Regions from separate parts of the Citrobacter europaeus genome, predicted to be linked through region 1. Evidence: predicted binding sites of a transcription regulator. Region 1 holds the regulator's gene; each other region holds the start of a gene.
The links. Region 1 encodes PhoB, which activates phosphate uptake and scavenging genes when phosphate is short. Its sites were predicted from a motif close to CTGTCATAAAACTGNCNNAT; they were not measured.
Positions count from the first base shown of each region.

Region 1 (5,020 bases):
TGCCACCATGAGCGGGTAAAGCTTAATACAACCAGTGCGATACATGGCGGATAGATAGCCGTCAGCACCGGAATAGAGATCTGAATCAGATGGCTCAGACCCAGGTTAGAGACCACCATCGAGAAGCCGCCGAGGATAAATACCAGCGTACGATAAGACAGTGGAACATACTGGGCAAAGAACTCTGCGCATGCGCAGGTCAGGCCAACCGCGGTGACCAGACAGGCGATGAAAATCAGCGCCGCCAGCAGGAAGCTTCCCGCGCCACCAAAGGTGTGCTGAACATACGCATGCAAAATTGCCGCGCCGTTAGCAGACTGATCGACCAGAATCGCGCTATCTGAACCCAGACGGAACAGCGCGAGATACAGCAGCGTTAAGCCCACACCCGCCATCAAACCCGCCCAAACGGTGTAACGGGTCAGCAGACGCGCTTCAGTAACGCCACGCGAGCGAGCAGCGTTAACGATAACAATACCAAATACCATCGCGCCCAGCGTATCCATGGTCAGATACCCGTTCACGAAGCCATTAGAAAACGCCGCAGTTTGATAGGCCTCCATCGCATTACTGATCGGGCCCGCTGGCCAGACAATTGCAGCGACAGACAGTACCACCAGCGCCAGAATTTTCAGCGGCGCCAGGAAATTACCAACCGTATCCAGCAGTTTACCCGGATACAGTGAAACCAGAATGACAATCGCGAAATAGATAACGCTATAGATAAACAGCGGCAACGCAGAGTCACCGGTCAGCGGTGCAATCCCGACTTCGAAAGAGACCGTCGCGGTACGTGGAGTAGCAAATAACGGCCCAACTGCCAGATAGCAAACGGTCGCCAGCAGCAGACCGGCGACTTTACCGATAGGCGTGCTCAGTCGGTCCACACCACCACCGACTTTCGCCAGCGCGACAACGGTAAGCACCGGCAAACCAACGGCGGTAATCAAAAAGCCAAAAGCCGCAGTCCAGACGTGTTCACCTGCCTGCAAACCAACCATTGGGGGGAAGATGATGTTACCTGCACCAACGAACAGTGCAAATGTCATAAATCCCAAAGCGATAATATCGCGCGATTTTAACTGATGGGTCATAAAGTCTTACTGCCTGTGGATGTGGTGTTGAAAATAATAAATTTTTGCCTTTCCCTGGGGGACAATACAGCGGCATTTTTGCTCAATTCCAGCGGGAAACACTCCCGAGCTGGCGCGGCGAAGAATAGTTTTTCGATTTACCGCGCAAATGCAGTCGGTATGACAGCACCTGGAGCGCAATTTAAACGCTTATAACGTTTTAAAGCAAGGTGGGATCCAAAAACCAGAACAATATAGCGATATGAAAAATTGGGTTAGCACAAAACACCATTTCATGGAAAAAGGTATGGGTAATAGTTCGAACAAAAAACAATCAAACGTCGTAAAATTCAGGAGTCATATATTGACCGCATGGAAAAAGCCAGCTTGTGCTGGCTTTTGGAAAGTTAATCTTACGAATGTGCTTTAACCGTTACTTTTGGCAATCAAACGTTCTGGGATCACGAAACTAAATCGCGTCCCCTGACCTGGTTCGCTTTCGATATTCAAGCGGCTGTCGTGATGATGCAGCGCATGCTTCACGATGGCCAGACCCAGCCCGCTACCGCCTGTTTGCCGCGATCGCGCTTTATCCACTCGGTAAAAACGTTCGGTCAAACGTGGAATATGCTCGGCGGCAATGCCCGGACCGTTATCTTCCACACAAAACTCCGCCCCCGACGCCACATGCTGCCAGCGTACGGTAATGTGCGTTCCCGCAGGCGTGTGGTTTACTGCGTTGTAGACGAGATTCGAGATAGCGCTACGCAACTGTTCCTCGTTACCCCGCACGTTCAGGCTGTTATCAACATCAAAGGTAAACGTATGTTTTTGCTGGCTCAGCGTCTGCGCTTCATGCTCAACTACGCGCAGCATCATGGGTACATCGACCTTCTCATTCAGTTGCAACGTCGGTGCAGCCTCAATTTTTGACAGCGTCAGCAGCTGTTTCACCAGTCCTTCCATGCGGTACGTTTGTTCACGCATGGTATGCAGCGCTTTTTCACGCGTCGTCCCTTCCAGCGGATGCTCCTGCATCATTTCCAGGTAACCCTGTAACACCGTCAGCGGCGTACGCAGCTCATGGCTGGCGTTGGCAAAAAAGTTACGTCGTGAACCTTCAAGTTGGTGCATCTGGGTAACGTCGCGCGCCACCATCAGCAGTTGCTTATCGGTGTAGGGCATCACGCGAATTTCCAGATGCCGTCCGGTATTGAGCACCAGATTGATAGGCCGGCTAAAGTCGCGCGTTTTCAGATATTGTGTGAATTCCGGATAGCGAAGCAGGTTAAGAATATTTTGCCCGCTATCGTCCGGCCAGCGCAGTCCCAGAACCTGCTGAGCCAGTCCGTTACACCAGAAGATACCGCCTTCTTCGGTGGTCAACACCACCGCGTCGGGTAGCGATTCCGCCCCGCTGCGAAAACGTTTAATCAGGTTACCCAGTTCTCGACGGCGCTTTTTGTTGCGAAGCTGCATTTGATGCAGCCCATATAACAGCGGCTCCCAACTGCCTCGCCCCGGCGGCGGCGTCATGCTTCTGTCGACCCATAGCCACCAGGACAAACGTAATAGATTCCAGAAATGCCAGATAAGCAGGCCCGTTACCGACGCCAGTAAAAACCAGGGCAGGTAACCGAAAAAAGCGCTAAGGATAAATGCCGGTATGCAGCACAGGATCAGCTCCAGTACCAACCTTTTCCATGACAATCGTTCTAGCAAACGTCTTACTCCATTTACGGCCTACTCCATCAGGCCATGATTCTTGTCAGTCAGAAGCGGGTCGAAAAACGATATCCCGTCCCGCGAACCGTCTGCACCATACGATCGTGTCCGCTGTGCTCCAGCGCTTTACGTAAGCGGCGGATATGCACATCCACTGTCCGGTCTTCCACGTAGACATTGGTTCCCCAGACATGATTGAGGAGTTGTTCACGGCTGTAGACACGCTCAGGGTGAGTCATAAAGAAGTGCAACAGTTTGAATTCGGTCGGCCCCATATCCAGCGGATCCTCGCCGGTCATCACGCGATGCGAGGTCGGATCAAGGCTTAGCCCCTGCATCTCAATAACCTCTTCCACCGCCATCGGGGAAATACGACGCAGAACCGCTTTAATACGCGCCACCAGCTCCTTGGGAGAAAACGGCTTGGTAATATAGTCATCCGCGCCGGTTTCCAGACCCCGAACGCGGTCTTCCTCTTCACCTCTCGCCGTCAGCATCATCACAGGGATGTCCCGCGTCATCGCTTCGCGCTTGAGATGTTTAATAAACTGCAGACCCGAGCCGCCGGGAAGCATCCAGTCAAGTAAGACGAGATCCGGCCAGGGTTCATTGAGTTGGTTCACAGCACTGTCATAGTCTTCGGCTTCAACGGGTTGAAATCCGTTTTGCTCGAGCACGAAGCAGACCATTTCACGAATTGGAGCTTCATCTTCTACGACCAGAATACGTCTCGCCATGATTTGCCCTGTTTATAATTAAATCGTTTGCCATCAATACAGTGCCATTATGCGTCAGTTTTATGACAGATTTATGAAAAGATAGCCCAGGTTTAACGCAGCCCGGTGAATTATGACAGCCCGGAGACAAGATATTAACGTCCTTACAGGGTTATAATCCCCGCCATTGTTTTATCGTCATGGAACTCTTATGCGTATCCTTCACACGTCTGACTGGCATCTGGGCCAAAATTTCTACAGCAAGAGCCGCGCCGCTGAACATCAGGCCTTTCTCGACTGGCTGCTGGAAACGGCGCAATCCCAGCAGGTGGATGCCATAATTGTGGCAGGCGATATTTTCGATACTGGCTCACCGCCAAGCTATGCCCGAGAGCTGTATAACCGCTTTGTCGTCAATTTGCAGCAAACCGGCTGTCATCTGGTGGTGCTGGCAGGTAACCACGACTCCGTCGCCACGCTCAATGAATCTCGCGACATTCTGGCATTTCTCAACACCACGGTCGTTGCCAGCGCCGGCCATGCGCCGCAAATTCTGCTACAACGCGACGGCACCCCGGGGGCAATCCTGTGTCCGGTTCCTTTTTTACGTCCGCGCGACATCATCACCAGCCAGGCTGGACTGACAGGACAAGAAAAACAGCAGCATTTGCTGGGCGCGATTACTGATTATTACCAGCAGCAGTATCAGGACGCCTGTACGCTGCGCGGCGATCGGAATATCCCCATCATTGCGACCGGACATTTGACCACCGTCGGCGCCAGTAAAAGTGACGCCGTACGTGACATTTATATCGGTACGCTGGACGCCTTCCCGGCACAAAACTTCCCACCAGCGGACTACATCGCGCTGGGACATATTCACCGGGCGCAGGTTATCGGCGGCACGGAACATATCCGCTACTGCGGTTCGCCGATTGCGCTCAGTTTTGACGAGTGCGGCAAAAACAAATGTGTACATCTGGTGAGCTTTGAAGCGGGGAAACTCAGCGCCGTTGAAAATCTCACCGTCCCGGTCACGCAGCAGCTTGCAGTACTGAAAGGCGATTTAGCCGCCATTACCGCCCAGCTTGACCAGTGGCGCGACATGCAGCAAGAGCCGCCGGTGTGGCTGGATATTGAAATCACCACCGACGACTATCTGCATGATATGCAGCGCAAAATCCAGGCCTTAACCGAAGATTTACCGGTAGAGGTGTTACTGGTGCGCCGCAGCCGGGAACAGCGCGAACGTATCATGGCCAATGAACGGCGTGAAACGTTAAGTGAACTGAGTGTGGCGGAAGTTTTTGACCGCCGTCTGGCGCTGGAAGAACTCGAAGAACCACAGCGTGAGCGGCTTAACCAGCTGTTTAGCGCAACCTTGCACACGCTTGCCGGGGAGGCTGAAGCATGAAAATTCTCAGCCTGCGCCTGAAAAACCTCAACTCCCTGAAGGGAGAATGGAAAGTCGATTTTACCGCCGAGCCTTTTGCCAGCAACGGGCTG
Region 1 is NZ_CP148084.1:3,881,795-3,886,814, forward strand. Features, by position in the region: gene brnQ (branched-chain amino acid transporter carrier protein BrnQ) at 1-1,094, opposite strand, end outside; gene phoR (phosphate regulon sensor histidine kinase PhoR) at 1,500-2,795, opposite strand; gene phoB (phosphate response regulator transcription factor PhoB) at 2,846-3,535, opposite strand; gene sbcD (exonuclease subunit SbcD) at 3,726-4,928, shown strand; gene sbcC (exonuclease subunit SbcC) at 4,925-5,020, shown strand, end outside.

Region 2 (5,020 bases), 500 kb from region 1:
CCAGCGCGGCGCCGGTTAAATCCACGTGAGAAACGTCCTGACCTAACGGCAGCAGGAACCACAGCCCGAGAACAGCCAGTGCAACCCAGATGAAATCCACCGGACGCCGGGATGAAAACAGCGCTACCGCGAGCGGACCGGTAAACTCCAGCGCCACGGCAATTCCCAATGGCACGGTCTGGATTGACAGGTAGAAGAGATAGTTCATCCCGCCCAGAGACAGGCCATAAAACAGCAGGGGCAGGCGCTGTTCTTTGGCGAATCGCAAACGCCAGGGTTTAAAGAAGGCGATAAGGATGAGGGTGCCCAACGCAAGGCGCAACGCGGTAACGCCCGGCGCGCCAACGAGCGGGAACAGCGATTTCGCCAGAGATGCTCCGCTTTGAATGGATGACATAGCAATGAGCAAAACCAAAATAGGCAACCAGACTGGCGCTTTACGTGACGACCCCGGCATCCTTTCTCCTGTCAATGATGATTACACGCCTTCATCTGCGCGACGTTGCAGTTTTGCTACGACACGGATGACTTTATGTATAGAAAAGTAAAACAGCGAGTGTAATGGAAATACACATCGCTGGTTGACTATTCGTTGAAAAAAAAATTGCTCAGTTCCGTACAATGGCATGAAAATGATGGATTAATAATCTGTGTGATTAGGATTAATCTGGATGAATGTGCCATATTGTGCGCGCAATAATGGCATTTTACGTTAGAAAAGTGATGTTAATTGAAAGAGATAGCGGGTTTCTGAAATGTTCTGTTACATGAAAGACCCCGTTAGACATCGCGAATCGCAAAGAGTTTCCCATCAATTTTTGGTATATTTAAAACTTAAGATTTACTTGAAGCACATTTGAGGTGGTTATGAAAAAAATTGCATGTCTTTCAGCACTGGCCGCTGTTCTGGCTTTCTCCGCAGGTACTGCAGTAGCTGCTACTTCTACCGTTACCGGTGGTTACGCTCAGAGCGATGCTCAGGGCGCAGCGAACAAAATGAACGGTTTCAACCTGAAGTATCGCTACGAGCAGGACAACAACCCGCTGGGTGTTATCGGTTCCTTCACTTACACTGAAAAAGATCGTACCGATGCTTCTGGCGACTACAACAAAACCCAGTACTACGGCATCACTGCTGGTCCGGCTTACCGTCTGAACGACTGGGCAAGCATCTACGGTGTAGTGGGTGTTGGTTACGGTAAATTCCAGAACGCAGCATCCCCGGCTGACAACCACACCACCAGCGACTACGGTTTCTCTTACGGTGCTGGTCTGCAGTTCAACCCGATCGAAAACGTTGCTCTGGACTTCTCCTACGAGCAGAGCCGTATTCGTAGCGTTGACGTTGGCACCTGGATCGCTGGCGTGGGTTACCGCTTCTAATCACTCCGGTGATATGAAAAATCCGCCTTTTAGGGCGGATTTTTTTTGCGTGTAATTTAGAGATTAACGAGATTTGGTCTCAAAGATATCGGTACCAAGATGGTTGTAATCCACCTTCTGCAGTTTGAAGTTGGTGATGTACACCGGGCCGGCCTTTTTCTCTGAAATAAAGCGGTAGCTGTTGGTAATTTCCTTTGCGCTTATCCCTGTCCACTGTGAGAAAAAGCTGAGGAAATCATTCGCAGAGCGACGGGCTTTAATCACCCGATGCGCTTTATCATCGCTCGACAGCACCATGAAAGGCACCTGGAAATTCTGCTGGAACTGATCGTCATGCGCCAGGTACTGCACCTCTTTTCCTCGCTCTTTAAACGCGAGGCCATGATCGGAAAAATAGACCATCGAGAAGCTGGTACCGCTGTTACGTAGCTGATCGTATAGCTGACGCAGCAGGTCATCCGTCTGAGTCATGGTGTACAGGTAGCAGGATGTCTCTTTTGACTGGACGAAGGTCTCGTATTTACCCTGCGTACGGTCGCAGGCCTGTGGATGTGAGCCCATTAAATGCAGCACGATGAGCTGTGGCTGGGTGCGCTCGGTTGCCAGCACCTGGGCGGTCATCTTCAACAGCGCTTCGTCACGGGTGTTTTTATCCGCTTCGAAATCACCGCTTTTGAGAAACTGAACTTCATCAGCGCGTTTCGCGATGCTGGCGATGGCCGTATCGTATTCACCAATCTGTCCCTGATTGGAAAACCACCACGTCTGGAATCCCGCTCGGTTGGCCAGGGTGACAAAGTTATCCTGGAACTGGGGCTTATTGTCGACCACCCGATTCAGCGTCAGGCCGAGTGATTTTTGCGTCGAACCGCTTGCCGCAATGTAATCCGCGAAGATGTAGCCGTTAACGGAGCTGGCAAACGGGGTGTTATCCCAGTGGCCGCCAAACGCGCCTAACGCATCGCGGCGGGCGCTTTCGCCGATCACCACGACGTAGGTGTGATACTTCGGCTTGACGGCGGTTACCGTCCAGCTGTCTTTTACGCTCGACAGTTTCGCCATACGCTCTTGTTCATCGAGCACTTCGTTGTTATTGACGATAACGTCCTTGGCAAAGCGGAAAACCGGATAGCCAGTGTCTTTCAGCTTGAACACGCCGCCCCAGGCCAGGTTTTGCACTGGGGTAACAAAGAACGCGACAACGCTGAACAGCAAACAAACGCTGTCGAACTTGTTCCAGCCACGTTGCTGTACATCTTTTTTACGGCGTATGGCGATAACGCCGAGGGCGAAAATAAATACCCCAACCAGATAACTGTACCAGGGGAAGATGGTCAGGATTTCAGTAGACTCTTCCATATTGGTTGAGTGCAGCGCCAGCAAGGTATTGAAGTTCGGCGCACCATAAGCCTGGCCGAACGGAAAGTACATTGCCGCAATGAATGAACAAATGCCAATCAGTGCTTTCTGCACGCGCGGCGCGCTACGCCACAGCAGCATCAATATACAGGTGAAAGCAACGCTATAGAGCAGGCTAAGTGGATAGCCCAGCGCAAGGTTGATCAGCAGAGACTGTAAGAAATAGAGGCCAGTCCACGGACTAATTGCCCGGCTACGAGCAATGATTGAATCTTTGAGGGTTAAATTCATATGCCACTGTTACAAAAACGCCATGTGCTTACCCTGGCGCTAAGGGTCATTGCCTGCCTGAGAGAGCGAGAAGAGGGATAGGGTCCGCATCCGCGAGCCGCAATATACGCAGGGCTGCGAAAAGATAGAGTGTGCGCAGGAGAAGGTCAACTACTACAAAGAAATTGTTTTGCGAGGGACGTGGCAAAACTGACAAAAAGAAGGGTTATTGGCAGGAAAACGATCGCCGTATCCGTGTTACGGCAGGAAAAAGAAGCGGCGTACCGCGACGCCGCATTATTTTTCTGAAGGTTTATCCTGCTCTGGTTTGCTGTTAATCATGTCGCACAGCATAGAGATAAGCATTAACCGTACTTTAAAGGGAGAGTGGCTAAACACGCGTATACACCTCTTAAATTCATTCATATAAACCTCCTGACTTCACGATCCCATCAGTCCTTGAGGGATGTCTTTATTATATACAGATATAGCACAGGCTATATTATATAGCTATTGCTAAAACGTTAATTTTTTGTGCCCACGCAACTCTGGTTTACAATGAGCGCTCTCTAATCAGATGCCGTTAACGCGTCACAGGAACGAGGAAGCATAATGAGTCGTCGCGCAGGTACGCCAACAACAAAAAAAGTGACGCAATTGGTGAATGTCGAAGAACACGTTGAAGGATTTCGTCAGGTCCGGGAGGCACATCGCCGTGAGCTGATTGATGACTACGTAGAGCTGATTTCCGATCTCATTATTGAGGTTGGTGAAGCGCGCCAGGTAGATATGGCCGCGCGGCTTGGGGTTTCCCAGCCGACGGTTGCTAAAATGCTTAAGCGTCTTGCTTCAGTCGGATTGATTGAAATGATCCCCTGGCGAGGCGTGTTTTTAACCGCAGAAGGTGAGCGACTGGCTCAGGAGAGTCGGGAGCGTCATCAGATTGTAGAGAATTTCCTGTTGATGTTAGGTATCAGCCCGGAAATTGCCCGTCGCGACGCTGAGGGAATGGAGCACCACGTCAGTAAGGAAACGCTGGAAGCTTTTAGCCGGTTTACGCAACAGCAAGGAACAGGCTCTGAATGAGTTTTCCTTTATTACGCGCCCTACAGCGCGATCGTTTTTTTCAGTTGTTAATCATCGTCGGGATTGTACTAAGCCTGTTTACGCCATTTGCGCCCCGGTCGTGGCCGGGGGCGATTGACTGGCACACGATTATCACGCTTAGCGGGCTGATGTTACTGACCAAAGGGGTGGAGCTAAGCGGTTACTTCGATGTGTTAGGGCGCAAGATGACCCGCCGCTTCAATACTGAACGCCAATTGGCGATATTTATGGTGCTGGCGGCGGCGCTGCTGTCGACGTTTCTGACCAACGATGTTGCGCTGTTTATTGTGGTTCCGCTGACCATCACCCTGAAAAAATTGTGCGCCATTCCGGTGAATCGCCTGATTATCTTTGAGGCGCTGGCGGTAAACGCCGGATCGTTACTCACGCCAATAGGCAATCCACAAAACATTCTGATGTGGGGACGCTCAGGCTTATCGTTTAGCGCGTTTATCTGGCAAATGGCACCGCTTGCGGGGGCCATGATGCTGACGCTGGTGGTGCTGTGCTGGTTCAGTTTCCCACACAAAGCCTTGCACTATCATACCGGTACGTGCGCGCCTGACTGGCAACCGCGCCTGGTGTGGGGCTGTCTTGCGTTGTATATCATCTTCCTGACGGCACTGGAGTTAAAACATGGGCTGTGGGGCCTGGCGGTTGTGGCGGCAGGTTTCATGGTGCTGGCTCGCCGCGTGATCCTCAGCGTGGACTGGACGTTGCTGTTGGTGTTTATGGCGATGTTCATTGATGTGCATTTGCTGACGCAGCTCCCGGCCTTACAGGGGATGACCCATCAGATTGGCACCCTCTCAGCGCCGGGGCTTTGGTTGACCGCCATTGGCCTGTCGCAGTTTATCAGTAATGTTCCCAGTACGATTTTGCTGCTGAACTACGTCCCGCC
Region 2 is NZ_CP148084.1:3,381,651-3,386,670, reverse strand. Features, by position in the region: gene rhtA (threonine/homoserine exporter RhtA) at 1-457, opposite strand, end outside; gene ompX (outer membrane protein OmpX) at 868-1,383, shown strand; gene WHR59_RS16015 (phosphoethanolamine transferase) at 1,447-3,033, opposite strand; gene mntS (manganase accumulation protein MntS) at 3,310-3,438, opposite strand; gene mntR (manganese-binding transcriptional regulator MntR) at 3,625-4,098, shown strand; gene WHR59_RS16000 (anion transporter) at 4,095-5,020, shown strand, end outside.
Region 2: a site for PhoB is predicted at 3,040-3,059, ahead of WHR59_RS16015 (phosphoethanolamine transferase). Genes of this name have one in related genera too.

Region 3 (5,020 bases), 1.2 Mb from region 1:
AAGGGCGCGAAATTGCTGCGGTACATCCGGCACGTATTAGCGAAACGGAAGGGGTGAATAACCGTCTTCAGCTCTCTCGTCTGGAGCGCGTGTATCAGTCCGAGCAGGCAGAAAAACTGCTGTTAGCGGGCGTGATGCTGCGCGATCCTGCACGTTTTGATCTTCGCGGTACGCTTATTCACGGGCGCGATGTTGAAATTGATACTAACGTTATCATTGAAGGTAACGTAACCGTTGGGGATCGCGTCAAGATTGGCGCCGGCTGCATCATCAAAAACAGCGTTATTGGTGACGGTTGTGAGCTTAGCCCATACAGTGTGGTTGAAGATGCCCATCTGGAAGCCGCTTGCACCATCGGCCCATTCGCGCGTCTGCGTCCGGGCGCTGAGCTGCAGGAAGGCGCGCACGTGGGTAACTTTGTCGAAATGAAAAAAGCGCGTCTGGGTAAAGGCTCCAAAGCCGGTCACCTGACCTATCTGGGCGATGCGGAAATTGGCGATAACGTGAACATCGGCGCGGGTACGATCACCTGCAACTACGATGGTGCCAATAAGTTTAAAACCATTATTGGTGATGATGTGTTTGTGGGTTCTGATACTCAGCTGGTGGCGCCTGTCACCGTGGGTAAAGGTGCGACGATTGCCGCAGGAACTACCGTAACGCGTAATGTTGCCGATAACGAACTGGTATTAAGCCGTGTACCTCAGGTCCATAAACAGGGCTGGCAGCGTCCGGTGAAGAAGAAGTAATTTATTTTGCCGGATGGCGGCCTACGTGCGGTGACGTTCTGTAGGCCTTATAAGCGTGAGCGCCATCAGGCAGACAAGAGATGAGGGGATAATATAATCCTCCGCTCAACAAGCAGTACCTAAAAAAATAACCCCACTCTCTACAAGGCTCGGGGCGCCCGGAAAGGGCAAATACAGGTCAGCGACAACGACAGGCACAATGCCTAAATTCGGAATCAAAAAATATGTGTGGAATTGTTGGCGCTATCGCGCAGCGTGATGTAGCTGAAATCCTTCTCGAAGGTTTACGTCGTCTGGAATATCGTGGTTATGACTCTGCTGGTCTGGCCGTTGTCGATGCTGAAGGCAATATGACCCGTCTGCGTCGTCTGGGTAAAGTGCAGATGCTGACTGCTGCTGCGGAAGAACATCCGCTGCATGGTGGGACAGGTATCGCTCATACCCGTTGGGCGACACACGGCGAACCTTCAGAAGCGAACGCGCATCCTCATGTTTCTGAACACATTGTCGTGGTGCATAACGGCATCATTGAAAACCATGAACCGCTGCGTGAACTGCTGAAAACCCGTGGTTACACCTTTGTTTCTGAAACAGACACCGAAGTGATTGCTCACCTGGTGCACTGGGAACTGGAACAGGGTGGTACGCTGCGTGAAGCCGTGCTGCGTACTATTCCGCAGCTGCGCGGTGCCTACGGCACGGTGATCATGGATACCCGTAACCCGGAAACCCTGCTGGCCGCTCGTTCTGGTAGCCCGCTGGTGATTGGGCTGGGTATGGGTGAGAACTTTATCGCTTCCGATCAGTTGGCGCTGCTGCCGGTAACCCGTCGCTTTATCTTCCTGGAAGAGGGTGACATTGCGGAAGTGACCCGTCGTTCGGTTACCATTTTCGACAAGTCTGGCGCGGAAGTGAAACGTCAGGATATCGAATCTAATCTGCAATACGATGCGGGCGAAAAAGGTATTTATCGCCACTACATGCAGAAAGAGATCTACGAACAGCCGAACGCAATTAAAAATACGCTGACCGGGCGCATTAGCCACGGTGAAGTGGATTTAAGCGAGCTGGGTTCGCATGCCAACAAGCTGCTGTCGCAGGTTGAGCATATCCAGATTATCGCCTGCGGTACGTCGTACAACTCAGGTATGGTATCGCGCTACTGGTTTGAATCGCTGGCGGGTATTCCTTGTGATGTCGAAATCGCTTCTGAGTTCCGCTATCGCAAATCTGCCGTGCGTCGTAACAGCCTGATGATCACCCTTTCCCAGTCTGGTGAAACGGCGGATACCCTGGCGGGTCTGCGCTTATCTAAAGAGTTGGGCTATCTGGGCTCGCTGGCTATCTGTAACGTCCCGGGATCTTCTCTGGTGCGTGAATCCGATCTGGCGATGATGACCAATGCCGGTACCGAAATCGGTGTGGCCTCCACGAAAGCCTTTACCACGCAACTGACCGTTCTGCTGATGCTGGTGGCGAAACTGTCTCGTCTGAAAGGCCTGGATGCGTCTATTGAGCAGGAAATCGTTCACGGACTGCAGGCGCTGCCGAGTCGTATTGAGCAGATGCTGTCTCAGGACAAACGCATTGCCGCTCTGGCTGAAGGTTTCTCTGACAAACACCATGCGCTGTTCCTTGGTCGTGGCGATCAGTACCCAATTGCGCTGGAAGGCGCGCTGAAGCTGAAAGAGATTTCTTATATTCACGCTGAAGCGTATGCCGCAGGTGAACTGAAGCACGGTCCACTGGCGCTGATTGACGCTGATATGCCGGTTATCGTCGTGGCACCGAACAACGAACTGCTGGAAAAACTGAAATCCAACATTGAAGAAGTTCGCGCCCGTGGCGGCCAGCTGTACGTCTTTGCTGACCAGGATGCTGGCTTTACCAGCAGTGAAAACATGCACATCATTGAGATGCCGCATGTGGAAGAGGTAATTGCACCAATCTTCTACACCGTTCCGCTGCAGCTGCTGGCGTATCATGTGGCGCTGATTAAAGGCACCGACGTGGACCAGCCGCGTAACCTGGCGAAGTCGGTTACCGTAGAGTAATCCGTACTTAACTGAACTGAAAATGCCCTGCTACAAGCGGGGCATTATTTTTTCGCTTGTTCTGTTTTTAATCAATTATCCCGCCTGTTTTATGTGACAAACCGTCATCTTCAGCTACTGTTTGCAGTGTCATAAAAAGAAAATTTTAGCGAAATGTTATTGTCATGGTAATGACTAACATTTTGTTTTAAATGCATTTTTATCTGAGAAACTTCACGTATTTTTCGTTGTCATAAAACTGTCATATTTCGTACATTTAACTGTCACCTGTTTGTCCTATTTTGCTCACAGTAGCAACTCAAACAACGATTTACGAAAACCGTGCAGGAGACATTATGAAAGTTATGCGTACCACTGTCGCAACTGTTGTCGCCGCGACCTTATCCATGAGCGCGTTCTCTGCGTTTGCAGCAGCGAGCCTGACAGGTGCAGGTGCAACCTTCCCTGCGCCAGTGTATGCCAAATGGGCAGATACCTATCAGAAAGAGACCGGTAGCAAAGTAAACTACCAGGGTATCGGCTCCTCCGGTGGTGTAAAACAAATCACTGCGAATACCGTTGATTTCGGTGCTTCAGATGCGCCGCTGTCTGACGAAAAACTCAATCAAGAAGGCCTGTTCCAGTTCCCGACCGTTATCGGTGGTGTGGTACTGGCAGTCAACATCCCTGGCCTGAAATCCGGCGAGCTGGTGCTGGACGGTAAAACGCTCGGCGACATCTACCTCGGTAAAATTAAGAAGTGGGATGATGAAGCCATCACCAAACTGAACCCGGGTCTGAAGCTGCCTTCGCAGAATATCGCCGTTGTGCGTCGTGCTGACGGTTCCGGTACGTCCTTTGTCTTCACCAGCTATCTGGCAAAAGTGAACGAAGAGTGGAAATCTAAAATTGGTTCCGGCTCTACCGTTAACTGGCCGACCGGTCTGGGCGGTAAAGGTAACGACGGTATCGCCGCGTTCGTCCAGCGTCTGCCGGGCTCTATCGGCTACGTTGAGTACGCTTACGCTAAGCAGAACAACCTGGCGTACACCAAGCTGGTCTCTGCTGATGGTAAACCGGTAAGCCCGACCGAAGAGAGCTTCGCTAATGCCGCAAAAGGCGCTGACTGGAGCAAAACCTTCGCTCAGGATCTGACTAACCAGAAAGGTGACGATGCGTGGCCTATCACTTCCACCACCTTCATCCTGGTGCATAAAGAGCAGAAGAAACCTGAGCAGGGCGCTGAAGTGCTGAAGTTCTTCGACTGGGCGTACAAAAATGGCGGCAAACAGGCTAATGACCTGGATTACGCCAGCTTGCCGGACAGCGTGGTTGAGCAGATTCGTGCTGCATGGAAGACCAACGTGAAAGACAGCAGCGGTAAAGCGCTGTACTAAATACCCGTCATACTTCGAGCCGCAGCTGTGTTGGCTGTGCTTGTTCACTCCAGTCACATAGTGAATCTATGCTCCTGGGGATCCACAAGCTTGCCGCCTTGCTGCAATTCGAATTATTTAGGGTATGGCATTACGTTAGCCGGGAAGCACGATAAAATGCGTGCTTCCTGGCCCAAACTTAAAGAGTGATTTATGGCTGCAACCAAGCCTGCTTTTAACCCACCGGGTAAAAAGGGTGACATGATATTCAGCGCGCTGGTAAAACTGGCTGCGCTGATTGTGCTATTGATGTTGGGTGGCATTATTGTCTCTCTGGTTATCTCCTCCTGGCCAAGCATTCAGAAATTTGGCTTCTCCTTTCTGTGGACTAAAGAATGGGATGCGCCAAACGACATCTACGGTGCATTAGTACCGATTTACGGTACGCTGGTCACCTCGCTTATCGCGCTGCTGATCGCCGTTCCGGTGAGTTTCGGCATTGCTTTATTCCTGACTGAACTTGCACCTGGCTGGCTGCGTCGCCCGCTGGGTATCGCTATTGAGCTGCTGGCGGCAATTCCAAGTATCGTGTACGGCATGTGGGGCCTGTTTATTTTTGCTCCGCTGTTTGCGACTTATTTCCAGGAACCGGTCGGGAACATCCTTTCCAACATTCCGTTTGTTGGCGCGCTGTTTGCTGGTCCGGCGTTTGGTATTGGTATTCTGGCTGCTGGCGTGATCCTCGCTATCATGATCATCCCGTACATTGCGGCGGTTATGCGCGATGTGTTCGAACAAACGCCGGTCCTGATGAAAGAGTCAGCCTACGGCATCGGTTGTACTACCTGGGAAGTTATCTGGC
Region 3 is NZ_CP148084.1:5,105,733-5,110,752, forward strand. Features, by position in the region: gene glmU (bifunctional UDP-N-acetylglucosamine diphosphorylase/glucosamine-1-phosphate N-acetyltransferase GlmU) at 1-749, shown strand, start outside; gene glmS (glutamine--fructose-6-phosphate transaminase (isomerizing)) at 974-2,803, shown strand; gene pstS (phosphate ABC transporter substrate-binding protein PstS) at 3,139-4,179, shown strand; gene pstC (phosphate ABC transporter permease PstC) at 4,372-5,020, shown strand, end outside.
Region 3: a site for PhoB is predicted at 3,031-3,050, ahead of pstS (phosphate ABC transporter substrate-binding protein PstS). Genes of this name have one in related genera too.